One region of the Roseovarius bejariae genome, then DNA from elsewhere that is predicted to be linked to it. Evidence: riboswitches for the same ligand, from Rfam matches in the RefSeq annotation. Region 1 holds a riboswitch; the other holds the start of a gene.
The links. Region 1 has a riboswitch for cobalamin ahead of FDP25_RS14395 (TonB-dependent receptor plug domain-containing protein). Riboswitches for the same ligand answer to the same signal wherever they lie in the genome.
Positions count from the first base shown of each region.

Region 2: linked by a shared signal. The riboswitch ahead of FDP25_RS10630 (CbtB domain-containing protein) and the one ahead of FDP25_RS14395 (TonB-dependent receptor plug domain-containing protein) in region 1 are both predicted to bind cobalamin.

Region 1 is NZ_SZWE01000002.1:87,318-91,897, forward strand. Features, by position in the region: gene FDP25_RS14385 (hemin-degrading factor) at 1-122, opposite strand, end outside; gene FDP25_RS14390 (TonB-dependent receptor domain-containing protein) at 337-2,367, shown strand; cobalamin riboswitch at 2,537-2,754, shown strand; gene FDP25_RS14395 (TonB-dependent receptor plug domain-containing protein) at 2,884-4,580, shown strand, end outside.
Region 2 is NZ_SZWE01000001.1:2,216,142-2,220,721, forward strand. Features, by position in the region: gene smc (chromosome segregation protein SMC) at 1-1,252, opposite strand, end outside; cobalamin riboswitch at 1,549-1,770, shown strand; gene FDP25_RS10630 (CbtB domain-containing protein) at 1,806-1,970, shown strand; gene FDP25_RS10635 (CbtA family protein) at 1,974-2,657, shown strand; gene FDP25_RS10640 (hypothetical protein) at 2,704-3,207, shown strand; gene FDP25_RS10645 (DUF1636 family protein) at 3,212-3,538, opposite strand; gene cobW (cobalamin biosynthesis protein CobW) at 3,609-4,580, shown strand, end outside.

The sequences.
Region 1 (4,580 bases):
GCGGCCACGAGTTGAGCCTCGGCAATGCCGAGCTTCCCGGCAGCGTCACGGGCGCGCAGTTTGGGGGTTTCGGCAAGGAAGGCGCGAATGGTGTCAGGTGATGGCGTTGGGCGCTCGGTCATGGGGCATCCTCGGAGGTTGAAGCGGTCCGATGGCTGCGCCCGAAACGATCCGGTGCGTGGCTTTCGTAAATTACTTGACTGTTTTAGTCTGATACGATTAACGCTGCAACCCGTTGCGATAAGATTCATCGCCAAATCATGAAATTGCCGCGCCAGCCTTTTGCAAGCTACGGCCTGAACATACAAAAGGATGGCGCAAATGCTTACCTCTGTGATGCGCGGAACAACCGCGCTTGTCTGCCTGTCACTGGCCGTGCCAGTGAGTGCGCAGGACGACCCGGGTTTCCTTGGAACGCTGGTTTTGACCGGCGGAAAGCGGGACCTGACCTTTGGCACGGCCCTGCCGCGGACCGTGGTCGGCGAAGAAGAAATCCAAGACCGACAAGCCAGTACGGTGGCGCAGGTGATCGATTCGGTCCCCGGTGTGACGCTGGTCAATGGGACGACGCCGCAAGGCTCGGGGATCAACATCCGTGGTTTCGGGGCGAATACAACCTATGGCTCGGATCAGAAGATCGCGATTCAGATCGACGGGGCGAGTCTCGGGTCGGAGGAACTCTATCGTATCGGGACGCAGCTTTTCACCGATCCGCTGCTTTACAAGAATGTTGAAGTGATCCGCGGCACCATTGGCAGTTTTGCCTATGGGTCGGGGATTGTCGGCGGTGTCGTGAAGCTGGAGACCAAGAATGCCAGCGATTTTACCGGCGGTGTGCCGGGGTTCGGTGGATCGCAGACGTTCGAATATAGTTCGAACGGGGATGGCTGGGTCAGTTCCACGAACCTTGCCTGGATGCCGGTGGAGGGGGCCGAGTTCCTGCTCAACTACAGCTGGCGGGAACAGGGGGATCTGAAAGCCGGTGACGGGACGACCATCGGAAACAGTTCGTTTGAAACCCCGTCTTTCCTGGCCAAGGGAAAGTTCACCTTCGGACAGGACGATGCCTATTCGCTGACATTCAGCCATTCGCAGACCGAGGCCGACGACAAGGACGTGCCCTATGACCAGTTCCAGACGACAGCGGGGAATTTCGGCCGGGTGGATCGCCTGACCGATACCAAGCAAACCTCGCTTGAGTATCGGTTCAACCCAGCGAATGACCTGATCGACCTGCGCGCCAACCTGTCTTATGCCGATCAGAAAATCGATACCGACTATATCGACGGCAGTTCGCCGTTTCAGGGCGGGATGTCCGTTGCGGCCTTTTGCGCCGATCCGTTTTTTGGCGTGATCTGTGCCGACAACCGGTATGAAACGACCAAGTTGACCATTTCCAACCGGGCGCTGTTTGATAGCGGGCGCGTTGCGCATGACATGCTGGCCGGGGTCGAGGGTATTCGCAAGGACCGGCTCAATGCCGCCAGTGCGCCGGGCGGGACCGACCGGCGTTTCGCGGTCTTCATGGTCGATGAAATGACCATCGGGCAATTCACCGTGACCCCCGCGCTGCGCTATGAAAATTCCCGTATCGAAAGTGCCGTTCCATTGGCGGGGGTGCCTGACAGCTATGACTCGGATGCTTTGATGGGGGGGCTGGCGGTGGCCTATGATTTCGGCAATGGCCTGTCGGTCTTCGGCAGCGGGGCCTATACCGAGGGCCTGCCGCTTATCGACGATCTTTCGGCCTCGGGCACCTCGCAGCGGCGTTTGGCGATGACCGAAAAATCGCACACCTTCGAAGTCGGGGCGGAATACAGCGGGACGGGTGTATTCGCACCGGGTGACAGCCTCACGATGCGTGGCAATCTGTATCAGACAAAGCTGTGGGACATTACCAGCTATACCGTGGCCGGGTCGACAGGGACCGATCTTGATGGTGTGACATCCGAGGGGATCGAGCTTGAGGCCTCATACGGTTTGGCGAATGGGTTTTACGCCGATCTGGCCGGGCACTTGGGCGAGGGGACGGAATATGCCCCGTCCGGGGCCTCGGCGACATGGCGCAACAGCCCGGCGGACCGGGTGCAGTTGACCCTTGGCAAGAAGTGGAACGATCATCTCGATCTGAGCTGGGAAGTCGTTCACACGACGGACAAGCGCGATGCGCTGGGCGCGGGCCTGCCCGACAGCACGGTGCATAACCTGCGCGCCACGTGGCGGCCCAAGCATGACTGGTTGACGGAAACCGAGGTGCGTTTCGGGATCGAGAACCTGTTGGACGAGGATTACGTCAGCCACCTGTCATCGCCCAGCCGCAAGGCCCCCGGGCGGACCTTCAAGGTTTCACTGACGAAAGCCTTCTGAAACCGTGCGCCGGGGCAGTGGCCCCGGCCTCTGTTCCTGATAGCCCGAGGTCTGGATGCGCCTCGGGTTATGCCCGTATCCTCCGTGAGATTTGTGGCTGATCGGCACCGCCTTGGGTGGGCCTTGGGTGTAAGCGCAATTCATCCTTTCCAGAACCATCATCTTGCGCTACGAGCCGAGTCGCTTCGGTCCGGGCGGTACGCCGTTCGGATAATAGGGAACACGGTGCGGTGTCATCTTTGAACGCCAATTCCGTGACTGCCCCCGCAACTGTAGGCGGTGAGTGAAGCCGGACCAATGTCACTGCCATGCCGGACAGCATGGTGGGAAGACCCGGCCAAGCCTCGACCCGCAAGTCAGGAGACCTACCGAAGTGATCACCCTGTCCGGACGCGGGGCGCGTCATGGGCAACGGACCTTCCGTAGTGGTGGCAATTTCACCGTTTGCGGGAGGGTGTGACCTCCTCAGACATCAAAAGGTTTTCGCGCTGCGGCGCGGGATGGAGGGGACAGAACATGACACGTACAATCGTGGCGGGGCTTTGCGCATCGACCGTCATATTAACTCAAGCGGCCTCGGCAGAGGAGGTGATGGACCTTGGGTCGATCATCATATCGGGGGGGCTGACCCCGATCGAATCTGAGAACTATGGCCGGTCGGTCTCGGTGCTGACGTCCGAGGACATCGAGGCACGCGGGATCAAGACGGTGCAGAACGCCCTGCGGCAGCTTCCGGGTGTTTCGGTCACCTCGACCGGCGCATCCTATACCACGGCAAGCATCCGGGGCGGGGACAGCAACCACTTCGTATTGCTGGTGGATGGTGTCGATATGACCAACGTGAATGGTGGCACGGTGCCGTTCCGGGGGATCGCCGTTCAGAACATCGAGCGGATCGAGGTTTTGCGCGGCCCGCAATCGGCGCTTTACGGCAGCAACGCGATGACCGGGGTGATCTCGATCACCACGAAACGGGCCGACGCGCCCGGCACGTCTTATGGCGGGAGTGTCGAGGTCGGGTCGAACAAGACGCTGAATTCCAACCTTTTCATCCGCCAGCAGGGGCAACGTGGCGATCTGAGCTTTGCCGTTACGCGCAACAAGACGGATGGCGAGGATGGCTCGCGCTATGACGGGGGCGATACCGAGGGCCTTGAAAGCCTGACGATTGACCTGTCCGGTCGCTACGAGGTGACCGATGGCGTGACCGCGGGCTTTACCTTTCGCAACGAGCAGCAGGATTACGACAGCGAGGACACCAAGCCATTTTTCGCGCCGCCGCTTGCCTCGCCGCTGTTTTACCAGGTGGAAAGCCCGCAGAATGGTGAGCGCGACGTGACCCTCGGGTCGCTCTGGGTCGAGGTGGGCGACGAGGACGAACGCGTGAAGCACCGGGTCAGCCTTTCGGGGTCGGACGTCAGGGAAGTGTCGCGCGACAGCCTGTATTTCGCGGATTTCAATAGCAAGGGAACGGATGTCAGCCTTCAGTATACTGGTAGTTTGGCGCTGGACGGGGCGTCGCTTGCGGCGACGAACCACCGTTTGAACTTTGTCGCCGAGGCGCAGGAACTGACCTATGCGTCCAGTTTCAACCCCGGCGGAAGCTACACCCGCGAGACCCAGTCGCTGGCGACGGAGTATCGCGCCGCGTTGGGCCGCGGGTTTGACCTGCAACTTGGCCTGCGTCATGACTTCAACGATGTTTTCAAGGATGCGACGACGTGGAATGCATCCCTGTCCTATCAACTGCCCGAAACCGATGTCCGCTTGCGCGGGGCGATTGGCAGTGCTGTCGTCAACCCGACCATGACCGAGCTTTATGGCTTCGTTCCCGGCAGCTATTCGGGCAATCCCAACCTGAAGCCCGAGGAAAGCCAGGCGATCGAGTTGGGCGCGGATGTGGGCCTTGGTGGCATGGGGATGCTGAGTGTGACGGCCTTTTGGTCGGAGGTCACCGATACGATTGCCGGAAGTGGCATGACATCCGTGAACCTGCCCGGAACCAGCAAGATCGACGGGATCGAGATCGAGGCCTCGATCGAGCCGGTGGCGGGCCTGTCGCTGACCGGAGGGTATACTTATCTGGATGCGCGCGACTCCACGGGGGCGCGGCTGCAAGGGCGGCCTGAACACGAGGTCACGCTGTCGGCCATTGCCGATGCCTTTGGTGGCCGTGGCACCGTGGGCCTTGGCCTGCGGCATGTCTCGGGGTC
Region 2 (4,580 bases), on a different contig from region 1:
CCGCCTCGCTTTTCTCAAGGGTCTTGCGGCTGTCCGCGACAAGGCGCTGGGCCGATTGGTGGCGGGCGGCAAGGCGGGCCACGTCTTCGGTCAGTTCCGAAAGCTGCGTTTCGCGATCCTGCAAGACTTGGGCCGCCTCGCGCGCCGCTTCGGCGGCATTGGCCAGCTTCTCGTCGTGGCCTTCGCCCGCCTTGGCCAGTTCGCGGGCCTCCCATTCCAGCCGTTCGATGGTTTCGCCTGCGTCGCGGTTGAGGCCCGATTCACGTTCGATGTCGCGGCCCAACTGCTCGATCCGGTTTTGCAGCGTCTCGATACGGGCGCGGGCGTTTTCCTCCTGGTCGTTGAGGGTGTCGCGTTGCACCTGAAGGCGTTGCAGGACCGCGGCCGCAATCGCCTCTTCCTCGCGCAGGGGCGGCAGGGATTCTTCGGCCTTGGCGCGGGCCTTGACGGCTTCGCGTGCGGCGGCTTCGGCCTGTGACGCGGCAGTTGTACGCTCGCGCAATTCCTCTTCGGCCCGGGCGCGGGCCTCGTCGGCCTCTTTCCAACGCCGATACAGCAACAGCCCTTCGGCCTGCCGCAATTCCTCGCCAATGGCGCGGTAGCGGGCGGCCTGCTTGGCCTGGCGGGCCAGTTGCGCCAGTTGCCCGGCCAGTTGTTCGATCACGTCATCGACGCGGGCAAGGTTCTGCTCGGCCCCCTTCAGCTTCAATTCCGCTTCGTGGCGGCGTTGATAGAGGCCGGAAATCCCGGCGGCTTCCTCAAGGATGCGCCGCCGCGCCTTGGGCTTGGCGTTGATCAACTCGCTGATCTGCCCCTGCCGGACCAGCGCGGGGGAATGCGCCCCGGTGGAGGCATCGGCAAACAGCATCTGCACGTCGCGCGCCCGCACATCCTTGCCGTTCACCTTGTAGGCGCTGCCCACGTCGCGGGTGATGCGGCGGACGATCTCAAGCTGATCGTTGTCGTTGAACCCCGAGGGTGCCAGCCGGTCGGAATTGTCGATATGGATCGACACCTCGGCAAAGTTGCGCGCCGGTCGCGAGGAGGCCCCGGCAAAGATCACGTCCTCCATACCGCCGCCGCGCATCGCCTTGGGCCGGTTTTCCCCCATGACCCAGCGCAGCGCCTCAAGCAGGTTGGATTTGCCACAGCCGTTCGGCCCCACGACCCCCGTCAGCCCGTCGGCGATGAAAAGGTCAGTGGGGTCCACGAAGCTTTTGAAGCCTGTCAGTCTGAGTTTTGAAAACTGCAAGGGCACCTCGGGCGGCGTGATTCCGGTTAAAGGGAAATGTGACGGGCGGGTGGGCGGCCTGTCAATGCAGAACCCCTGTATATGGCGTTTGGGAGTGAGTTATCCACAAGATATGCGCGAAATTCCGAGCATTTGGCGCCTGACATGGGGGGGTCGAGTGATAAGCAAGACTCAAAGACGGGCCCTGTGCGTGGCCGATTCCCTGCCATTTGGTGCTAGTAGTGCAACACCGGACACATGGCGTGCGCGCAAAGCAACCCGTCGCAAATCGTCTTGACGGGTACGAGTGTGCCGGTCATACAAAATCACGTAAAGGTTCCCGAATGGGCGCAAAGCGCCTTGGGATGAATTGGGAATGACGTGCAGGTGGACCCAAACAGGGCGCCCAATCGTCAGCCGCCCCCGCGACTGTAAGCGGAGAGCCCCTGCCATTATGCCACTGGTCCATCCGGGCCGGGAAGGCGGCAGTCAGGCAACGACCCGCAAGCCAGGAGACCAGCCTTTGCATGTGAAACCAGACCCCTCGGGTGAGAGGTAAAAAGGAGAACTGACTATGACTGCATTGGCTCAAACCGCCGCCAAATCCACCATTCTGTCGATCGTCGCCGCCATGGGGCTGGGCATCGGAATCGTGACCATCGCTGGCCACGTCCAAGCGGCCACCCTGCATGACGCCGCCCACGACGTGCGTCACGCAACCGGCTTTCCCTGCCACTGAACCATGTTTCAGAAAATTCTGACCAGCGCGTTGTTCGCTGGATTCTGCGCGGGACTGCTTGCGGCCGCGTTGCAGTTCGTTTTCGTGCAGCCGGTTCTGCTTCATGCCGAACTCTACGAGGGCGGTGACCTGGTGCATTTCGGAGGGGAGGCCGTAAGTGCCACGCCCGAGTTGCCCGGGTTCAACCCGATGCGCGATGGCCTGAGCCTGCTGTTCTCGGCCCTGATCTACGTGGGCTATGGGCTTATCCTTGTGGGCGCCATGGCGCTTGCCGCCGAGCGTGGGGTGACGATCACCGCGCGCAGCGGCCTGATCTGGGGCCTCGCGGGGTTCATCGTGGTGCATTTCGCGCCCGCTGCCTCGTTGCCGCCCGAGGTTCCGGGCGTGGCTTATACAGATCTCACCCTGCGCCAGATCTGGTGGTGGGGGACGGTGATTGCCACGGCGGCGGGCCTTGGCCTGATCGCCTTCGGGCGCGGTTGGGGTGCATGGGGCGCGGCGGTGATCCTGCTGCTGGCGCCGCATGTCATCGGTGCGCCACACCCCGAGTCCTTCACCGGCCCCGTACCGCCGGAACTCGCTTCGCTGTTCGCCTCGCGGGCCTTGGCGGTGGGCATGGCGGCCTGGGCGATGCTGGGCCTTTTCGCCGGGCATTTCTGGGCCAGTGACGATAACGCACAAGCGTGACAAATACCCCCGGCGGTGCGCTGCCGGGGCCACTAAGGGGAACGAAATGCCACGCACCTTCATCTTCCTGTTGATCGGCCTGTTCTTCGGCACCGGCCTTGGCTTTCTGGTCGCCGCCAGTACCGGCGCGCAACTGGAAGGGCATGAACACACAGGCGACACCGCCCACGACCATGCCGCCCATGATCACGGTCAGGGCGATATATCGGGCCACGATCATTCAAAATTGACCGAGGCTGGCACGCCGACCCCGACACTGGCCCTGTCGATCCACCCCGATAGCGACCAAAGCCGCAACCTGCATATCGAAACCAGTAATTTCACTTTCGACCCCGCAGGCGTCAACGGCCCGCACGAACCCGGCCACGGCCACGCGCATATCTATATCAACGGGGTGAAACAGCCCCGCGCCTACAGCCCTTGGGCGCAATTGAACGCGCTGCCCATCGGCACCCATGAGGTGCGCGTCACCCTCAACGCCAATGATCACAGCCAACTGGCCATCGACGGTACTCCCATCGAGGCCACGACAACGATTGAAATCGAATGACGCCCTACGCCGGAACCCGCCCCAGAAGGCAAAAGCGCAACCGCCCGGCGGGCCGCGCATCCTCGATCCAGCCATCGGGGCTTTCGGCGTATATCCGGGCGAACGACAGCGTATCGGCCAAATCCCCCTCGGCCTCGACCCCGCCGAACAGATACGTGGCCTTGCCCGGCGCGCGAAAGGCCACCGATAGCGGATTGGCGCAATTCGACATGCAGGCATGCTCCTGCACCTCGAAATCCATGCCCCGCGCCGCAATTTCAGCGCGCAGCGCCTTGGCAAAGCCCGGCCCGCTGCCGCATTCACATGTTGAACAAACCACGATCCGGTGCATGACGCTGTCCTTTCCAAACGCGGAGTAAGACAGCGCCGCCGCCCACGCAAGCCTGAGAAGGAACCTGCCCATGCCTGCCAAGATCCCTGCCACCGTCGTCACCGGCTTTCTGGGTGCCGGGAAAACCACCCTCATTCGTCACATGCTGGAAAACGCGGGCGGCAAGCGCATCGCGCTCATTATCAATGAATTCGGTGATCTGGGCGTCGATGGCGGCATCCTCAAGGGCTGCGGCATCGAAGGCTGCGCCGAGGATGACGTGATGGAGCTTTCCAACGGTTGTATCTGCTGCACCGTGGCCGAGGATTTCGTGCCCACCATGCAAAAGCTGCTGGACCGCCCCGATGCCCCCGATCACATCGTGATCGAAACCTCCGGCCTCGCCCTGCCGCAACCCTTGGTGCGCGCCTTCAACTGGCCCGAGATTTCCACCCGGGTGACTGTCGATGGTGTCGTCACCGTGGTCGATGGCAAGGCCGTGGCCGAGGGCCGCTTTGCCCATGACGTGGCCGCCGTCGATGCACAGCGGGCGCAAGACGAGAACCTCGATCACGACACGCCGCTTTCGGAACTCTTTGCCGATCAGGTCGCCTGCGCCGACATGATCGTCGTGAACAAATCCGATCTGCTGGCCGGCGACGAGGCCGAAACTCTGGTGGGGCGGCTCAAATCCGACAGCCGCGATGGCGTGCAGGTGGTCAAATCCATCATGGGCGCGTTGCCCGTCGATGTCCTTCTGGGGCAGGGCATGGGGGCCGAGGCCGATATGGAGGCCCGGCACGAGGTGCACCACCACCATCATCACGACCATGATCATGATGATGATCACGACCACCACCACGATCACGACCATGACGCTTTCGAAAGTTTCGTCGTTACCCGCCCCGAGATTGCCGACCCGGCGGGGTTCGCCGCCCAAGTGGCCGATGTGATCCGCGCGCATGACATCCTGCGCCTCAAGGGGTTTGCGGCTGTCTCGGGTAAACCCATGCGCCTGACGTTGCAGGCCGTCGGCCCCCGCGTCGACAGCTACTTCGACCGC